Regions from separate parts of the Bacillus luti genome, predicted to be linked through region 3. Evidence: riboswitches for the same ligand, from Rfam matches in the RefSeq annotation. Region 3 holds a riboswitch; each other region holds the start of a gene.
What was found. Region 3 has a riboswitch for thiamine pyrophosphate ahead of EUC40_RS23735 (MTH1187 family thiamine-binding protein). Riboswitches for the same ligand answer to the same signal wherever they lie in the genome.
Positions count from the first base shown of each region.

Region 1 (6,887 bases), 310 kb from region 3:
CATGTAGATGATTATTTATATGTGATGAAAGAAATGATGGAGCATATGACGATAGGGGTAATGGACCGATATGGTCATTTTATCGGAAAGCTACTATCATATGTACCATTTTTTGAAATGATTCAAGTTCCGCAGCATGCATATTACTGTGAAGAATTACTGTATATTTGTAAGGGCATTGAATATAAGGAAGAGATATTACGCAATTATATATTTATACAATTACATGATTGTTTACCATCATTCTTTAAACTATTTCTTAAAAATAAGCGTTATGCAACTATTCATGATATTTTATTCTATTGGTGCGACGATGAACAAAGAATGAGCTTAGAGAAAAAATATAATCTGAGTTTTATTTATGAAAAATATGCTTGTGGATAAACAGTACTGTTTATATGAAAAATTAATATAAATTAAAAAGGATCTCAAGTTTATGTGAGATCCTTTTTTTGTTAGTAAAACAAGGAGAAAGTAATTAAGATGAGAAATAACATTCCATAAAGGAGAAGTTGTGCAGTATAACTTCCTTGTATACCGAAAAAAGTATTCATTTTTTCATATAAATTCAATATATATTTCATTGGAGTATCTTTGAAAGATTGGTACACAGTGTCTCCTCTTTCTAAGCTTCTTGTTCATGTTTTTTATTATTAGGGACATTCACGTATCTAGCTATGAATAATAAAATAGCCATAAAAAATACAGGAAATACGGTAGATAAATACAAACCGTTACTAATTACATTTGTTATAAGGGCACTTAATAGAAAAAGAGCGTTATAAATGTGTGCAATTTTTTGTTTTAGTTGCACTTGGAATGATTCCATCATAATTTCTAAAGTAACAAAAGCAATGATAATAGATAAAAATACAGTGTTTGTATTATAAATGATTAAACAACAGATTAAGCCTAAAAAGGCCAAGTATTCAATTAAGAGAGGTATATTGCGTGGCATACAATTTACCTAACTAAATATGGCAGTGGATTGACTGCATTTGTTTTTTCAAAATTCCATTCTCCATTGTGTAACTCAAAGTGGAGATGTTGTCCGTATGAATGCCCTGTATTTCCCATATGACCTAATAGTTGTCCAGTTTGTACTTGATCACCGGCTTGTACAGTGCGATCTTTCATATGAGCATAAACTGTTGTATATAATTTCCCATTAATTTGATGGGCGATGAACACGACATTACCATAACTAGCCGAATAATAAGACTTCACAACTTTACCTGCAGCGGCAGCTTGAATGGATACGTTCCCTTGAGCTGCAATATCTATACCATAATGCATTTGTTCCCAGCGCATATCAAAGGTTGAGCTAACTCTTCCTTGAGCAGGGAATTTGAAAGCTGCTGGAATGGATGAAGGTTGAGCGGTTTTAGCTTGTGATTGCGGTTGGTTTTGTACTACATAGTGTTTTGCCACATATCCGTACCCTGTACCAAAACGAATTTTATACCAAGTTCCTACAGTTTCTACTACTTGCACTTGTGTACCATTTTGTAATGAACCAAGTAGAGAACTACTTGTACTAGCATTACTACGTACATTGAGTTTTGGTGTTGCAACTGTGTACTTCGTATTATTTTGAACTGTAATTCCTTTTACTAAAGGTTGTGAGCCATTAGATATGAATGCTTTTTGTACATAACCTGTTTGACCATTATGTAAAATCTTATACCATTCACCTTGTTCTTCTTGAATGGTAACGAACTTTCCATTCGGTAATACATCTAAAATTGAAGATTCTAGATTAGGTTCAGAGCGAACGTTTAATGCATTAGCATTGACGATGTATTGATTATTAGATTGAAGTTTGTTTTTTAGTAGAATAGTATCTTTTTGCACGTAACCTACTTTATTATTAACAGATACTTTATACCAATCATTCGTTTTTTCAAGTATGTTCACTTTCGTATTAAAGCGGATTTTATCAATAGATACGCTATTTATATTGTCTTCTTTATGTAAAGTTGCTTGATCCACTTTGACATATCCAGTTTTAACATTAGATAATTGTTCAGCATTTGCTTTTTGTACATTTGTTTCTCCCATAGAAGGTAGTAAAGAAGCAATTGCGACAGTAGTTGCTGTTAGAGCAGTAGCTTTCATATTCATATAATAGAGACCTCCTCTAGTTGTATAGTTGTAATTTTATTATAGTATAAAGATATAATATAGTGGGTTTATTCACATAAATGTAATATGAAATCAATATAAAAATAAATTTTTTGAGAATAATTATTTCTTTTTATCCAATTAATTAGGATATTGATTTTGAAAATAAAATATAAGTGTTGTATAGCTTTGTTATTTTGTTGACAATTAAGAAAATTAAAACAGTTGATGATGTCTTATGACGATGTTATACTGACAGTGATAATTTTATAGTTTGCTAGGAGAGCTGGTGTTGCCAGCTGAGAGTGGGCCGTAAGCCTTTGATCCTTTTCATTACCTGATCTAGATTATGCTAGCGTAGGGAAGCAATTCGGACAATAACTATGAGTCCCCGTTTCTTTGCGTATAGAAACGGGGCTTTTTGATTTAAAAATTTCATATTGAACCACTAGGGGTGCTTGATGTGCTGAGAGAGGAATAATCCTTAACCCTTACAGACCTGATCTAGGTAATACTAGCGAAGGGAAGTGGAACATCGAATAAATGTATAATTTTATTTGCTGTAACCACTTCTTATATAGAGAAGTGGTTTTTTATTTAAATACACATATTGAAAGGGGAAATAGTAATGAAATTTTGCGATAGATTATTAGAAACTGTGCAACCTGTTTGGGAGAAAAGTCATAATCATCCGTTTGTAGTAGGTATGGGGAATGGTACGTTAGAAAAAGATAAATTCCAATATTATATTATACAAGATTATTTGTATCTGCTAGATTATGCAAAGCTATATGCGATTGGTGTTGTAAAAGCAACGAATCCACAAATAATGGGAAAGTTTGCTGAACAAATTGATGGAATATTAAATGGAGAAATGACGATTCATAAACAATATGCAAAAAGACTGGGTATTTCTGTAGAAGAAATGGAATCTGCAAAACCATCAGCTAAAAATTTAGCTTATACAAACTATATGATGTCAGTATCTCAAAATGGAACACTGGCAGAATTAATAGCAGCACTTCTTCCGTGTATGTGGAGTTACTGGGAGATTGGAAAGCGTTTAAATGATATTCCTGGAGCGAGAGATCATGAGTTCTTTGGTGAGTGGATTCAAGGATATAGTTCTGAAGAATACGGTAATCTTTGTATTTGGTTAATAGATTTATTAAATGAAATGGCAGCTGGGAAGTCAGAGAAAGAACTAGACCGATTAGAGGAGATTTTCTTATATTCCAGTCGATTTGAATATTTATTCTGGGATATGTCCTATCGTAAGGAGATGTGGGGATTTGAGGAGCAAGAACATACTACAGTTTCATAATGTTTCTTTTCATTATGATGAGAAACCGATCATCAATGAATTAAATGCTTCTATACAAGAGAAAGAATTTGTAAGTATTATCGGACCAAGTGGTTGCGGGAAAAGCACTTTATTTCGCCTTATTACAGGCTTAGAAGAAGCAAGTGCTGGACAAATAGAGCTGACAGAAACAAAGAGTCACCCTGTAGGATATATGCCTCAAAAAGATATGCTTTTGCCGTGGAGAACAATTATTGAAAATGCTGCCCTGCCACTAGAGTGCCAAGGTGTACCAAAGAAAGAAGCGCAAGTGAAGGCAAAGGAACTGTTACATAAATTCGGTTTACAAGGATATGAGGAAAAATACCCGAAAGATTTATCTGGCGGTATGAGGCAGCGCGTATCTTTTATCCGAACTTTATTAACAGGCGGGGAAATATTATTACTAGATGAACCGTTTAGTGCATTAGATGCCTTAACGAAGGCATCATTGCAAGAATGGTTGTTTGAACAATGGAAAGAGTGGGAAAAAACAATTTTATTCATCACTCATGATGTTGAAGAAGCGCTATTCCTTTCGAATCGAATTTTAGTAGTGGAGGAGCAGCCGATAATGACATTGACTGAGCGGATTGTGCCACTTGATCATAATCGAACACGAAAGGATTTATATAAACCGGACGTGTTAGCGCTGAAAGAGGAGCTTCTTAGTATGTTACAAAGGCAGGTACTTGTATGATAAGCCGATTGAAAGAATTAGTTCCTGCCATTACTCTTTCAAGTATTTTACTCGTTATGTGGGAAATAGGAGCAAGAATTGTAGATGAGATGTACATTTTACCGTCACCGTCTGCAATTGTAATAAAGATATGGAAACTAAAAGACATATTATTTACGGTTCATTTACCGGCAACGTTATACGTCGTTTTAATAGGTGTTGTTATTTCTATCGTACTAGGTGTGGGACTCGCAATGTTAATGAATGCGAGTACATGGATGGAAAGAGCATTTTATCCATTATTAGTTGCCTCACAAACGATTCCGATTACTGCGCTTGCTCCGCTCTTCGTTTTATGGTTTGGATACACAATCTGGAGTAAAGTCGTTGTTACAGTTTTAATTACGTTTTTCCCGATTGCGGTCAATACGTACGATGGACTGCGTAGTACGAAAAAAGAATGGGAGGAGCTCTTAGTTACATATGGAGCAACGAAAAAAGATGTTTTTCTTAAGTTAAAGTTGCCGTCTGCTCTTCCTTATTTTTTCTCAGCTTTAAAAATTGCAGTTCCGCTTAGTGTCATTGGGGCAGCAATTGGAGAGTGGCTTGGTGCACAAGCTGGGCTTGGATATTTCAGTAAGAGAATGATGACGCAGTTAGACGGGGCTGGTGTATTCGCACCCATTGTATTGTTATCATTATTAGCTATTTTCTTCGTCATACTTATTTCCATATTAGAAAAGAAATTCATTAGTTGGAGGAAGCATTCATGAAATTATTAAAACGCATCTTTGTGTTCACATTATTAGTTGCAATGATTGCAGGATGTTCGAGTAATTCAGCATCCGATAAAAGTAAAAAAGAAAAAGAAATAACGGTCATGCTTGATTGGTATCCAAATGCGGTGCATAGCTTTATTTATGCAGCAATTGAAAAAGGATACTTTAAAGAAGAAGGAGTAAAGGTAAATATTAAATTCCCTTCTAATCCGACTGATCCATTAACGTTAGCGGCAGCAGGGAAAGTGACAGTTGGCCTGTATTATCAGCCAGATGTTGTTATGGCAAGAGCAAATGAACAAATTCCAGTGAAGTCAATTGGGGCTGTCGTACGTTCCCCATTAAATCATGTCGTATCGCTGAAATCAGCAGGTATTCAATCACCGAAAGATTTAGAAGGTAAAACAGTAGGTTACTCTGGAACGCCTTTAAGTGAAGCGTATTTAAAAACGATGATAAAAGAAGATGGTGGTAATCCAGATACAGTGAAAGTAGTTGATGTTGGATTTGATTTAGTGCCAGCGTTAATTACGAAAAAAGTAGATGCTGTAACAGGAGCATACATTAACCATGAAGTACCTGTTATGCGTCATGAAGGTCATGAACCAGCGTACTTTAATCCAGCTGATTACGGCGTACCGAATTATCATGAGCTTGTGTTTGTAACAGGTGATAAAACGTTGAAAAAAGATAAAGAAGCGCTGCAAGCCTTTTTACGTGGGGCGAAAAAAGGGTATGACTTTATGAAGAAAAACCCTGATGAAGCATTAAATATTTTATTAGATCATCAAGAAAAAGAAAACTTCCCGCTTGTGCCAGAAGTTGAAAAAGAAAGTATGAAAATTTTATTAGAGAAGATGGAAACGAAAGATGAGCCATTCTTATCAGATTCAAAAGAGTCTTGGGAGAAACAAAATAAATGGCTGAAAGACAAAGGAATGACGAAGGAAATTGTTCCAGCCGATGAGCTATTCGAAAATATTTTAAAGTAGGCGAATGAATATGAAAAATGAGCTCCACGTAATCTCAAATGGCCATATGCCATTCGAAGAGTTAGTGAATGTAGCGATGCAAATTGAGAGTGAGATTGATTATTTGCATATTCGTGAGCGTGAGAAAAGTACGAAGGAATTATATGAAGGGGTGGAAAGCCTTTTAAAAAAAGGCTTTCCGGCATCTAAACTTGTTATAAATGACCGAATTGATATTGCTATTTTATTAAATATACCGCGTGTGCAGCTAGGATATCGAAGCACGGATGTAAGGTCAGTGAAAGAAAAGTTTTCGTATTTGCATGTTGGTTATTCCGTACATTCTTTAGAAGAAGCGATAGAGGCTTTTAAGAATGGTGCTGATTCGCTCGTTTATGGTCATGTATTCCCAACAGAGTGTAAAAAAGGTGTGCCAGCGAGAGGGCTAGAGGAAATTTCCGGCATTGCAAAGAGCTTATCGATCCCGATTATAGCTATTGGAGGAATTACTCCTGAAAATACAAGGGATGTTCTTGCAAGTGAAATAAGTGGAATTGCTGTTATGTCTGGAATTGTAAGTGATAGTAACCCGTATAGCAGAGCGAAATCTTATAAGGAATCAATAAGAAAGTGGGCGGGGAAACATGTGTGAGAAGTATGATGTAGCAATTATTGGCGGTGGTGTAATTGGCAGTTCAGTTGCACATTTTCTAGCAGAAAGAGGACATAAAGTAGCAATTATAGAGAAGCAGAGGATTGCATCGGAAGCTTCGAAAGCTGCTGCTGGCTTGCTCGGTGTTCAGGCAGAATGGGATGCGTATGATCCGCTATTTGAACTTGCTAGAGAAAGCCGTGCTATATTCCCACAACTTGCAACAGCTTTACGTGAAAAGACGGGTATTGATATTGGATATGAGGAAAAAGGAATATATCGCATTGCCCAAAATGAAGGTGAGAAGGAAAGAATTCTTCACATTATGGATTGGCAGCAG
Region 1 covers NZ_CP040336.1:4,375,090-4,381,976, reverse strand. Annotated here, with positions in the region: gene EUC40_RS22215 (DUF3965 domain-containing protein) at 1-384, shown strand, start outside; gene EUC40_RS22210 (hypothetical protein) at 626-958, opposite strand; gene EUC40_RS22205 (SH3 domain-containing protein) at 964-2,124, opposite strand; TPP riboswitch at 2,394-2,505, shown strand; TPP riboswitch at 2,565-2,667, shown strand; gene tenA (thiaminase II) at 2,753-3,448, shown strand; gene EUC40_RS22195 (ABC transporter ATP-binding protein) at 3,417-4,166, shown strand; gene EUC40_RS22190 (ABC transporter permease) at 4,163-4,918, shown strand; gene EUC40_RS22185 (ABC transporter substrate-binding protein) at 4,915-5,916, shown strand; gene tenI (thiazole tautomerase TenI) at 5,927-6,547, shown strand; gene thiO (glycine oxidase ThiO) at 6,540-6,887, shown strand, end outside.
Region 1: another riboswitch for thiamine pyrophosphate. It lies ahead of tenA (thiaminase II); the one in region 3 lies ahead of EUC40_RS23735 (MTH1187 family thiamine-binding protein).

Region 2 (6,887 bases), 710 kb from region 3:
AATCGAAATTGTTGCTGTACTCGGTTCACTCGTTCTTCTCATCTGGAGATGGTACTACTTACGAACAAACCCTGTCGATATTTTGAAAAAGACACCGTGGCACATTTTAATTTTCGCATTCTCTATGTACGTCATTATTTACGGGCTTCACAACGCAGGATTAACAGCGGCGCTTGTAAATTGGCTTGAACCAGTTGTAAGTCAACATCTACTTTATGCTAGCTTTGCAATGGGCGGACTCGTCTCCCTCCTCTCTAACGTCTTCAATAACCATCCTGCACTTATGATTGGTACAATCACATTAACAGAAATGGGACTAGACCCAGTCACATTAAAAACTATCTACCTCGCAAACATTATTGGTAGTGACATCGGTTCACTATTACTACCAATCGGTACACTAGCTTCCCTCATTTGGATGTATATCCTGAAACAAAACAAAATTAAAGTAAAATGGAAAGACTATTTAAGTGTATCTCTTATCGTTATTCCTCTCACAACAATCGTCATATTATTCCTCTTATACTACTGGGTACACCTCTTCTTCGCCTTATAAACGACAGAAGCCCGCTTTGCTACCGTCTTAGCAAAGCGGGCTTCTTCTATATTTAAGTTAGGTACTACAGTGTGATCAATCAAGTAAAGAGGTGTAACGTGTTATTGGTATAAATGACTACCAGTTTCTTTAAATTCTTTCGCCTTCTCTTTCATCCCTTTTTCAATTGCTTCTGTCGTTTCTAAATCATTTTCTTTCGCATATTCACGAATATCATGTGAAATTCTCATACTACAGAACTTCGGTCCACACATCGAACAGAAATGAGCTGTTTTCGCTCCTTCTGCCGGCAACGTTTCATCGTGATATTCCATCGCGCGTTCAGGATCTAAAGATAAATTAAATTGATCGCGCCAACGGAATTCAAAGCGTGCTTTCGAAAGTGCATCATCACGCTGATGAGCCGTTTTGTGCCCTTTCGCAAGATCAGCCGCATGTGCTGCAATTTTGTACGTAATAACCCCCGTTCGAACATCATCTTTATTTGGCAATCCTAAATGTTCTTTCGGTGTTACATAACAAAGCATTGCAGTTCCGAACCAACCAATCATTGCAGCTCCAATTGCCGATGTAATATGGTCATAACCTGGTGCAATATCTGTCGTTAACGGTCCAAGTGTATAGAATGGCGCGCCCTGACAAATATCAAGTTCTTTTTCCATATTCTCTTTAATTAAATGCATTGGTACATGTCCAGGTCCTTCAATCATCACTTGCACATCATGTTTCCAAGCAATTTTCGTTAATTCACCAAGTGTTTCAAGCTCAGAGAATTGTGCTTCGTCATTTGCATCTGCAATCGATCCTGGACGTAATCCATCTCCAAGAGAGAACGAAACATCGTACTGCTTCATAATTTCACAAATCTCTTCAAAATGAGTATATAGGAAGTTTTCTTTATGGTGGAATAAACACCACTGCGCCATAATCGAACCACCACGCGAAACGATACCTGTCGTACGCTTTGCAGTAATTGGAATGTAACGAAGTAATACACCAGCATGAATCGTAAAGTAATCCACGCCTTGCTCCGCTTGCTCAATTAACGTATCACGATACACTTCCCACGTTAAATCTTCTGCAATTCCATTTACCTTTTCAAGCGCTTGATAAATCGGTACAGTTCCAACTGGTACAGGCGCATTACGAATAATCCACTCACGCGTCGTATGAATGTTTTTACCTGTAGATAAATCCATAATCGTATCTGCACCCCAGCGCGTTGCCCACGTCATCTTCTCTACTTCTTCTGCAATAGAAGAAGATACAGCAGAGTTTCCGATATTTGCATTTACCTTCACGTGGAAATTACGCCCGATAATCATCGGTTCTGCTTCCGGATGATTAATATTCGCGGGTAAAATAGCACGGCCTTCTGCAATTTCCTTACGAACAAACTCAGGGTCTACTCCCTCACGAATCGCAACGTATTCCATCTCAGACGTAATAATGCCATTACGCGCATAATGCATTTGCGTAACATTTGCACCTTGCTTCGCTCTAAGCGGCTGGCGATCCATTTGCGGAAAAACAGGTGTATGTTTCGAAGCCACTTTCACACCGTCATCCTCTGGTTTTACTTCGCGCCCTTCGTATGCTTCTACGTCTCCGCGCTCTACTATCCAAGAGTGACGCGGCGCCTGCAATCCCTTTTCCAGCTCCACTTTATACGCCGGATCCGTATAAGGACCGCTCGTATCATACACACGGACTGGAGGATTCGGGACGCCGTTCGTTTCGCTTTGTTCAATCTCACGCATCGGCACTTTCATGCCTGCGCGTGGTCCATCCACATATACTTTCTTACTCCCTGGTAAACTCGACTTCAATTCAATTTGCTCAGCTGAAACAGATTGTTTCATAACCTTTGTTGCCTCCCCTGTTCGTGACAAGGACGAGATATGGCCAGCGCATGCCAAAATAAAAAGAGCCAGGTCCATAAAAAAATAAGGACCTGGCTCATAAAAGACATCATTATGTAAAGCCGTTAACTTCCCTACGCTGGTACGAGCCAGATCAGGTCCAAAGGGTTAAGAAGATCACGCGCTTCTCTCTCAGCCTACGCATACGTTAGGCACCCCTAGTTTATCACTGATTTAATTTTCAATACTTTCCCATCATACACGATAATCTGAAAAATGCAAAGTTTATTTCTTTTATTGTTTATGGAATCATCCACGTTAAATAATATGCCTGCACATACGTCATAATACCAACAATAATGACGAAGAACAAACTATGCTTCACTGTAAATCGGAATAAATCTGATTCTTTTCCAGCAAGTCCAACTGCCGCACAAGCAATTGCAATCGATTGCGGAGAAATCATTTTCCCTGTTACACCACCCGTTGTATTTGCTGCAACGAGAAGCACTTCAGATACACCGACTTGCTGTGCTGTAATTGCTTGTAAGTTTGAGAACAGTGCGTTCGCTGACGTATCAGATCCCGTTAAGAATACGCCAATCCACCCTAGGAATGGTGAGAAGAACGGGAATAATCCGCCAGTTCCAGCTAGCGCTAACGCTAATGTAGAAGATAGGCCAGAATAGTTTGCGATAAATGCAAATCCTAATACGAATCCGATTGATAGAATTGGCATTTTCAGTTCATTTAACGTTTCTTTAAATGTCACTACTGCATCTTTTGCACTCATTTTCAAAATAAACATGGAAATGATGCAAGCAATTAAAATCGCTGTTCCAGTTGCTGATAATACATCAAGCTTCAAAATCGCCTCATAAGGCGTCGGTTTATTTACAATTGGCTCTGCTTTCATTACTAAATTGTGCAAGCCTGGAATTTCAAACTTAAATACAAGACTTTCTAAAGTGCCACCTGGAGCGAATAACGCCTTAAAGAAACTTTGACTCCAAATAATTACCATAACTGTTAATACGATAAATGGAGACCATGCCTTTACGACTTTTCCTAACGTTAATTTCGGCATCGATGCCGCTGTCGTTGTTGCAGCTACTTCACTATTCGCTTGCCCTGATTGATAGATTTCTTTCGGTTGCCATACTTTTAAGAACAGCGCCAAACTTACTAAACTTACAAGCGCCGATGTAATATCCGGAAGTTCTGGTCCTAAGAATGTCGCTGTAATAAACTGCGTAATTGCAAATGAACTACCCGCTACAAACAGCGCAGGCCACGTTTGCTTTACCCCTTTAAATCCATCCATTAAAAATACGATAAAGAACGGAACAAATAATGATAAGAACGGTAACTGATGTCCAGCCATTTGTCCGATCTTATGTGGATCAATACCCGTTACTTGTCCGGCAACTGTAATTGGGATTCCCATTGCGCCAAACGCTACTGGTGCAGTATTTGCGATTAAACAAAGACCAGCTGCATATAGAGGATTTAAACCAAGACCTGCAAGAAGCGCCGCCGTGATCGCTACCGGTGCCCCAAATCCTGCTGCTCCTTCTAAAAATGCTCCAAATGAAAATCCAATTAAAATAACGAGTAAACGGTGATCATTTGTAATAGATAATACAGATGCACGAATCACATCGAATTGACCTGTTTTCACAGAAATTTTATATAAAAATACCGACATAATGATGATCCAAGCGATTGGCCATAATCCGTATAAGAAACCATATCCGGTTGCTGCCATCGCCATCGTGAACGGCATCTTATAAGCGAACAGCGCTACTAAAATTGTAAGTACAACCGTAATAAATCCTGCCACATACCCCTTCATGCGGAAAACTGCTAAAGCTAAGAAAAAAAAGATAATCGGAATAAGTGCGACTGCCGCCGAAATCCAAATGTTTCCGAACGGATCATAAACTTGTGTCCATGTGTTCATTGTTCTCTCCCCCTAAAGAATCCCCTTTTAAATAGAATAACCTCATCAATAGACTATCAGGTCATCATACCTTTTAGCCTAAAAATAAAAAACGTTTAGGAAAACGTTTTCAATTACTTCCATTTATACTTTAGCACATTATTTTCTAGCAAAAAAGATTTTTTTGAAAATTTTATCTTTTTTCCAGGAAATCTTACAAAATCGTCATGTTCCTGTAATGTTCATCGATAGAAAGCTTGCCAAAACTATTGCATAATAATAGTATAACAACAGACATTATTCATGAGGTGATATATATGAACGGAAACAAAATATTAGCTGCTTTATCATACTTTAGTGTACTATTTGCCCCTATCTTATTCCCTATTATCGTTTGGATTGTAGGCGATGCTGAAACAAAACCACATGCAAAACGTGCTCTATGGACACACATTATTCCAAGTATCGCTACATTCATCGGCGTAGCTATTTTAGGAATTATGGGTATCGGATCGGATCAACCAGACGTAACACTTGGAATCGGAGCAATGATTGTCTTATGTATTTGCGGCATCATTAGCTTATACTACTTCATTTGGAATATCGTGAAAGGTATTAAAGTGCTGAAAGCATAATTTCCTTTTTAAACAAACGTTTGATTAAAAAAAGACACTTGCAATTTGCAAGTGTCTTTTTTATCTTCTGCGTTTCTTCTTTTTTCTCATCATTTTCTTTCGGCGCGTATTCACTTTATCCGCTATAATGTGGAGCGTACTCGCTACGACAATTCCCATTACGAACGTTACAAGTTCAACCTCATGTTCCTTCGCAATTTCTATTAAATTCCCGTCAAGTACGATTACATTTAATAGGAATAAAAACGGAGAAAACACAATTAACATGTATGCGATACGAATTATATCACCAAGTATAATCGTGTGCGTAAAAAAGGAGCGATGCGGCATTATTCTCTTATACGGGTACCAAAATATACGCAAGAATCCCCATTTATTGTACGCATTACTGTACGTATCTAAATCCGGTGTTAAAAATGAAGTGCCCACTAAAAAGCCAATTGCAAAAGTTAATAAAAAATCAAAATCTGTTAATCCATACGAGAAAAGCATAAACAAAACAACCGGCAAGGATATTAAGTTTATTTTCGTATGCGTTCTTCCTGATGGCATAATGCACTTCCTCGCTTACGTTCGCCCTGTCACCATATGACAGTTCTCACCTATTGATCTAATTTCTGATCGATAAATGATGTGTCTATATCCGAACCAAACCATTCTGCCAACTTCATTCGTGCCTTATCTTTCACATCTTCATTGACGTATAACGACGCTTGTAATAGTGCGGCCATTAACGCCCCTAAATCATCCGTATAACCAATTCCAGCAATGAAATCTGGGATGGCATCAATCGGTGCAATAAAATAAGCAAGTGCTCCAATTACAATCATTTTCACTCGTTTCGGAACGTCTCGTCTTTGCAAAACGTAAAACAATAATAAACTTGCATAAATGACTGACTGCCCAGCTTGCTTTGCAACATGTTTTACCTTCTTCCAAAACGCTTCAACTGAAAATTTTTGTTCCATATAAAAGCCTCCTTATTTTTTTAAAAAAATAAGCTACAATATGATATCAGTAAAAGTTCATCAAAATTACACATAATCTACCAATAAATTTTATTGTAACAAACAAAGATAAAAAGAACAAGTGTTCGTTAATTTTTACATACTTTCCTTCATATACTAGGTTTCTAGATAACCACTTACACATATTCATTTCTTATTTCTCAACCATGGAAATTTTCAATTTCACTTAACATTCTGTTCTATTTTTGTTATATTTTCTAGTTGACGAGCATATAAACGAATGTTAAAGTTTTCTCTGGTAGTAGCAAATCACATACAAAAAATGTAAAATGTTATAGTGTTTCTCAGAAATGAATTTTGTTGTATAATACAGAAATGACGTTATGCTTATGAGCAACACAAGAAACTAAAAAAGGGTATGCATAGTTATAGTCGTATATGGGTGAATATAGAACCTCTAATTATGGCCAAGAAAACTATGTGTTTTTTATTTTAACATTTTTCGCTCCAAAATCGACCAAGCCTGATAGAGAAAGGGTGGAAATGAATGAAAGAAACCTTGAAATCACAATTTCAAAATGTGCGCTTCACTTTATTCGTAGCTTTGGCCGTCTGGCTGAAAACCTACATTATTACACGCACAAGCTTTGATTTAAAACTTGAATCTTTCATGCAAGAATTCATTTTATTCATTAGTCCATTAGCAGCATCATTACTGTTTGTGGGCCTTGCATTATTTGCAAAAGGAAAAAAACGTAACTATATAGCACTTGGAATTAATTTTGTCTTAACGTTCATTCTTGTTGGTAACGTAATGTTCTACGGATTCTACAATGACTTCGTTACTTTACCAGTACTAGGACAAACATCTAACTTTGGAAGCTTAGGTTCTAGTGTGAAAGAGTTATTTAACTACAAAATTAT
Region 2 covers NZ_CP040336.1:195,043-201,929, reverse strand. Annotated here, with positions in the region: gene EUC40_RS00965 (arsenic transporter) at 1-556, shown strand, start outside; gene thiC (phosphomethylpyrimidine synthase ThiC) at 658-2,418, opposite strand; TPP riboswitch at 2,533-2,648, opposite strand; gene lldP (L-lactate permease) at 2,720-4,381, opposite strand; gene EUC40_RS00950 (magnetosome magnetite crystal formation protein family) at 4,678-4,995, shown strand; gene EUC40_RS00945 (metal-binding protein) at 5,056-5,547, opposite strand; gene EUC40_RS00940 (YkvA family protein) at 5,598-5,963, opposite strand; gene EUC40_RS00935 (LTA synthase family protein) at 6,511-6,887, shown strand, end outside.
Region 2: another riboswitch for thiamine pyrophosphate. It lies ahead of thiC (phosphomethylpyrimidine synthase ThiC); the one in region 3 lies ahead of EUC40_RS23735 (MTH1187 family thiamine-binding protein).

Region 3 (6,887 bases):
GTAAAAAAGGATTAAGGTTCTTTACCTGCTGTCTTCAATTTAGCTTAATTGTTAAAAATGGGCAGACTTCTCCCGTCTTAAGCTAAAACCATTTGAAGAACAGTTGATAAAGTCATTTTATCCTTTCACTCCTTTAACATTTGTTATATTAAGAGTATAAACTACTCTGTTATATTCTATTCTCCATTTTTTCTTTTGTTCCTTCTTCAAAATGATCTACTGTTAATGAATCCACTATTTTCTCAATAGATTTCATTTTTCTCCTCCTATATAAAAAAGCCTTTTAACAGTAATTACGCTAAAAACTGTTAAAAGGCTTTTTCTATTTTTTCATATAAGGAGCTAATACTCTTAAAATCTCTTCCTTATCCTTCTTTAACTCAAGTGATGTTAACATATCCATCGTTCGCGGCCTAGGTAATTTCACTTGTACTTCGCCAACTATTGATGCTGGCCTTTGAGATAAAATAAATACGCGATCAGAAAGCAAAATGGCCTCATCTAAGTCATGGGTGACCATAACAATTGTTTGCTTTTCCTGGTGCCAAGAATTCAAAAGCCAACTATGTACTTCCATCTTTGTAAATGCATCTAATTTTCCAAAAGGCTCATCAAGGAGCATAATCGGTTTTTCACATAAATATGTGCGAAGAAAGCTAATTCTTTGGCGCATACCACCAGACAATGCATCTGGGTAATGATCGGCATATTCATCTAATTCAAACTGCTTTAATGCTTCCATTCCTTCTGCCAGCCTTTGTTTTTTAGGCTTTCCTTCAATCTCCAGTGGAAGAACAATATTTTGCAAAGCAGATCGCCACGGTAATAATAAATCTTGTTGCGGCATGTAGCTTACAACATCTTGCTCTTGTACGTACTTATCATTATACGTGACGCTACCACTTGTTGGATTTTCAACGTGTGCAATCATGTTTAATAATGTGCTTTTCCCGCAACCACTCGGACCTACAAAGGAAACGAATTCTCCCTCTCGTATAGAAGCACTAATATTTGTTAATACATTCTTGCCATCGAAAGATTTTACAATATCTTTTATTTGTAATCCGCTCATTTTTCACTTGGAAGGAATTCATTTGTAAAGGCATCTTTTACATCGATTTTCTTTTTAATAACTTTGTTGTCATATAAGAAATTCATGTAATTTGTCCAAATTTCTTCCTTCTGTACTCCCCACGCTTTAGCATCATCTTGATACTTTGTGCTTAACCACTTTTGACTTTCTTGTACTAACTCTTTATTTACATCTGGGACAGCTTTAATTAAAATATCTGCAGCTTCTTTCGGTTCTTTAATTGCAAAATTATAACCTTCTGTCGTTGCAGTCATAAACTTTTTCACAAAATCTTTATCTTGCTTCGTATGTTTTTCACTCGTAATAATAACAGGACTGTAGAAATCAAGCGCTGGATCTAGGTCTTTTACCATAATCGTATTTAACTCTTTCCCTTGACGCTTCGCTTCAATCCCATCCCAACCGTAATAAATCCACTCGAAATCTGCATCTCGGCCAATTGATTTAAAGAAATCTGTTTGTCCTAAAATAATTTTTTCAACTTTATTAAAGTCAGCTTGATGCTTATCCATAATTGTTTTTAACGTTGCCTCTTCCGCTGGTCCTCCCCAGCCTCCGTAACGTTTACCTTCAAAATCCTTCGGTGATGTCATATTATCTTTCTTAAGCGATGCAAAAGCTGAAGTGTTATGCTGAATAATTGCTCCTACAGACACAACAGGAATCCCTTCCACACGGGCTAACGTTACATTTTCTTGTGCACTTATTGCGAAATCAGCTTTTCCTGAAGCTATCATTTGCTCCGCAGTTACATTATCACCTGGCTGGATAATTTCTACATCTAATCCTTGCTTTTTATAATAATCTTTCGTTTGCGCTACATATAAGCCAGTATGATTCGTATTTGGAAACCAATCTAATACTACTTTTACTTTTTGATCTTTACTTGCACTTTCCTCTTTCTTCGCCGGATTACATCCAGCCACACCTACTGCTAATAAAGCAGCTAACATAACTTTTAAACCTTTTTTCATTTTCTGCCGTCCTTTCTATATATCCATGGTGCTGTTATTCTTGCCATAAACTCCACGATAAAATACAGGCATAACGTCACCATGACGATAATCGCAGCAACACCAAATACTCGAGCAGTTAAAAAGGATTTTGTTGCTCTCGTAAGCATAACCCCTAGCCCTTCACTTGCACCGAGCCATTCTCCGATAATTGCCCCCATTACGCTATATGTAACTGCAATTTTTAGACCTGAGAAAAAGTATGGGAGCACTGCTGGAAACTTTACTTTTTGGTAAACTTGCCATTTCGTTGCTTTCATTGTTTGCAACAATTTCAACATATTTTTATCTACTGTTTGAAAACCTTCTAAAATGCTAAGCGCAATTGGAAAGAAACAAACGAGTATGACTACCATTACTTTTGGTAACATCCCATAGCCAAACCAAATAATAAATAATGGTGCAAGTACAACAATTGGAATTGTTTGCGAAATCACGAGCAATGGGTTTATTAAAATACGAAATAAAGGGATAACGTCCATAAGAATTGCAATGCTCGTCCCAAGTAAAATCGCAAAAAACAGTCCGATTATAACTTCCTGCAGTGTTTGCATCGTATTTGGTAATAGTAAATCTTTCATTCCAATTAACTCTTGAACAATGGCAGAAGGCTTCGGTAAAATCCACGGCTCAATTTTAAATAATGAAACAGATCCTTCCCATATCGCAATGAGAAGGATAAGCCAAATAGTTGTAATAAGTTTAGATTGCTTCTGGTTTTGCATATTCATCACGGTACTTCCAAACCTTTTCATCTATCGTTACACCAGTGCTTGGACGATAATGGATTTTAATTGAAGTAATCACTTCTTCTGCTCCAGCATCGACGCATGCTTGTTGTGCACGTTTAATGACATCAAGAAGTACATCTAATTCTCCTTCCAGCGTTGTTTCCATTGCTCCTACTTCATAACGAACTCCCGATTGTTGCACAACTTCAATTGCTTTATCAACAACAGAATATACATCTTTGTTCTTCGCTTGCGGTACTACTGAAAATGACATTGTAACTTGTTGTGACATAATAAAATCCCCCTTAAAGATAAGTTTTCAAAAAAAGAAAAGGCTTTCCTACCATGTAGGAAAGCCTTGTATGCAAGTTATTCTATAATAACTTATGCTACATCACTTTAAAGTAACTCCCTACGCTGGCATTATCCAGATCAGGTTGAGGGTCGATGTGTGCTTACATCCTCTCAGCCAATTGGCTCCCCGGTTCTTAATTCGTTTTCATTGTAGCATGATTTATTTTATTGAACAAACAAAACCATACATAATCATTTCATTATCTTTGGAAAATATCCAACTCGTTCACCATGAACTAATAATTGCTGAATAAATTCTTTGTTAATTGCTGGCACTACCAGTTCTTTTTTCTTAATCCATTCATTCGTTCTACGAGTACCCATTACAATTTCAGATTGTTGTGCTCCATCACCTGCAACTTGCGAAGCAATTAGCTCTGCTATTACTTCATCTTCCTTCGCTAACTTAAGTCCAGTATCTATATATTGTGAGAGTGAAACCATTTCAAGATTATATCCACATTCCTCAATTAGCTGTATGAAATGTTCAAATTCAATTTGATTTGGATGGCATATATGTAGCGTTTCCCCTACAACTTTTGGATCTTGTAAATACGCTACAATTGATTTACTAGCAAAATCAATTGGTGTAAAATCGATTTTCCACTTCACATTTGGAGCTTGTCCAATGAGTAACATCGCTTTAATAAGACGGTAAAATGCATTCCCTTCAATGTTTCGTTGGAATACACCTGTCTTCGAATGACATGCTAAGTTACCTGCACGATAAATATTTCCTTGTACACCGCCCTTTAAAGCTTCACGGACAAGGTTCTCTGCCTGCAATTTACTATCAGAATACACATTCTCTAACTCTACATCGTAATTAAAATCACCTGTTTCGATATATGTATCCCATTGCCCTATCGCTAATTCTATCGGAATACCAATTGTTGAAATAAAGTGGAATGACGCTCCTTCTTCTGTTAATGCTAGCATGCGGCTTGTTCCATGAACATTTACATTTATGAACTGAGATACATCTCCAAAGTGCCTTACATCTGCACCACAATGAATTACCGTATCAATCTTAGAACGTATGAGTAGAAACTCTTCTTCACTCATACCAAGATACTCTTCTCCAAGATCACCAGGTACTGCCGTTATACGTTGTAGCCAATCCTTACTTATATCATTAAAATAACTTGTTAATGTGTTAACAATTCTTTGTTGTATGTTTTGTGTCGGTCTTACTAAGCAATAAATGTGCGCTGTTGTATCTTTTAGTAATTCATATAAAATATGGGAACCTAAGTAGCCTGTAGCTCCTGTTAAAAAGATTTTTGAAACTGTGCCGCTTTTCACTTCTTTTATATGTGAAATTGGCCCTGGCTCATGAATTACTTTATATGCGCGAAATGCCTCTTCTTCCTCCACTTTTACTATCCTTTCAATTTGTGCTAACCCATATATTGTTCTTTCCTGGAAGAAGTCTTGAATTGTTAAATATGGAAAATTCTCTTTCAGTAAAGTTAAAACTCGTAACACCTTCAATGAATGTCCACCAATTGTAAAGAAATCATCATGAACACCTATTTTCGAGATTCCTAATACATCACCCCAAGCTTGTGCTATTTTCTTTTCCGCCTCAGTAGACGGTGCAACATATTCTTGTAGACGAACTGGTTCGTATTCTTCTTCCAGTTGTGCTAATCGCTTCAAATCAACTTTTTTATTCGGTGTAAGTGGCAATTCATTAATATAAATTAATTTAGATGGTACCATGTAATCTGGTAATTGTTCTCTTAAATCGTGTATTAAGGTTTCCATAGCAACTTCATTAATTGTTGTATAGAAAGCAACTAAATAATGGCTACCTTCTTCACTTTTTTTCGTAAACACAGCTGCATCTTTTATCATTTCGTATTTCGCAATTGTATTTTGGATTTCACCAAGCTCAATTCGGTGCCCCCTAATTTTCACTTGATTGTCTTTACGATATAGAAACTCAATGTTTCCATCTTCCAATACTTTTACAATATCACCTGTTTTATATATCCTACTATCGTGTTTTATGTGGTGCTGAATAAATACTTCTTCTGTTTTTTCTGGTTTATTAAAGTAACCCTTCGCTAAACCCACTGTTTCTATATACAATTCTCCCGGTATACCAATTGGACAAATCTTCATGTTGTCATTTAATATCCAAACTTTATAATTATCTGCTGGCTTTCCAATTGGAATACTAGCAAGTTTGTCATTTAAATCCTCTGGAATTGGATATGTTGTTGTTGTAATTGTACACTCTGTCGGACCATATGCATTATTTAGCTGAACATGGGTACCAATTCTCTCTCGCCATAATTTCACCACTTCAGCAGTAAGCATTTCTCCACCAACTGCAATTCTCTTTAATGAATCCAGCTTATACTTACTTTCGTCTGGAAGATATGTCGCTACTTGCTGTAAGAAAATTGTAGCTAAACCTAAAATAGATGTTGCCTTTGCTTTATAAATTGCATTTGCAAAAGCATCCACTGACATTCTTTGCTCATCTAATAATACATATACATTTCCACCACAAAATAATGATGCGAATAACTCCCAAATAGATGCATCAAAACTAAATGACGGGAACTGTGCGAAAATATCTTCTTCACTTAATTCGTAATGTCTTTGCATCCATGTACATAAATTCACTACTCCGCGATGTGCAAGCATGGTTCCTTTTGGATTGCCTGTAGAACCAGACGTGTAGATCATATATGCAATATCATCAAGGTGAATAGACAAGTTTACATCCGTCTCCGGAAACTGTTCCATATCGTAAAGAGATAATTCCCGAATATCCTCAAACGGTACTTTCGCTTCTTTCGTTAAAACTAATTTTGATTGGCTATCCTCAATAATATATTGCACTCGATTTGCTGGATAATCTGGGTCAATCGGAATATATGCCGCACCTGTTTTTAAAACGGCTACTATACTGACTACCGTATCAATACTTCTCTTCATAAAGATACCGACATAATCACCTTGTTTCACTCCATTATGTAATAACATGTGAGCAATTTGATTACTTTTTTTATTCAATTGTTCATATGTTAATGTTCCTTCCACTGAAGATAAAGCTATACGATTCGAAAATTTCCTTACGGTTTCATAAAACATATCCGCAATACTTTTATTCGGGTATGGTACTTCTGTGCAATTCATCTCTTTATATATCGCTAATTCTTCTTCTGTAATAATATTCATATCTACAACACATTGCTTTTCATTTGCAATACCTTGCTGAATTACATACTGAATTTGGTTCATATAGCGAAGCGCTGTTTTTTCCTCTAATTGCATTTCATTATAAGAAACTTCGAAACAATTATTCTTGAATTCAATAATGTTTAATTGACTATTTCTATTTTCTTTTCCGACTGTAATTGCAGGTTTCCCCCACTTTTCTTCATCGTACTGTAACAACACCTTTTGTACTTCTTCCATGCTCTCTAACTGCATCATTTGATCACTAATTTCTAATTTCAACTCTTCATAAGAAAGCTTTTGTGCAATCGTAATACATAACGGATAACTGCTATGTCCTATATAATAAGGAATGACTATTCGCTTTTCATTACTAATATGATGCAGCCATATAAAAGCTGCTACTATTACATCTAATTTCTTTTGTTCAATCCCTTTGCTACCCTTTACTTTCCTCTGCTTATATTCACTTACTTGAAAATCTTTCGGTATCATAAG
Region 3 covers NZ_CP040336.1:4,685,511-4,692,397, forward strand. Annotated here, with positions in the region: gene EUC40_RS23720 (ABC transporter ATP-binding protein) at 323-1,072, opposite strand; gene EUC40_RS23725 (ABC transporter substrate-binding protein) at 1,069-2,067, opposite strand; gene EUC40_RS23730 (ABC transporter permease) at 2,064-2,837, opposite strand; gene EUC40_RS23735 (MTH1187 family thiamine-binding protein) at 2,809-3,129, opposite strand; TPP riboswitch at 3,230-3,331, opposite strand; gene EUC40_RS23740 (non-ribosomal peptide synthetase) at 3,384-6,887, opposite strand, start outside.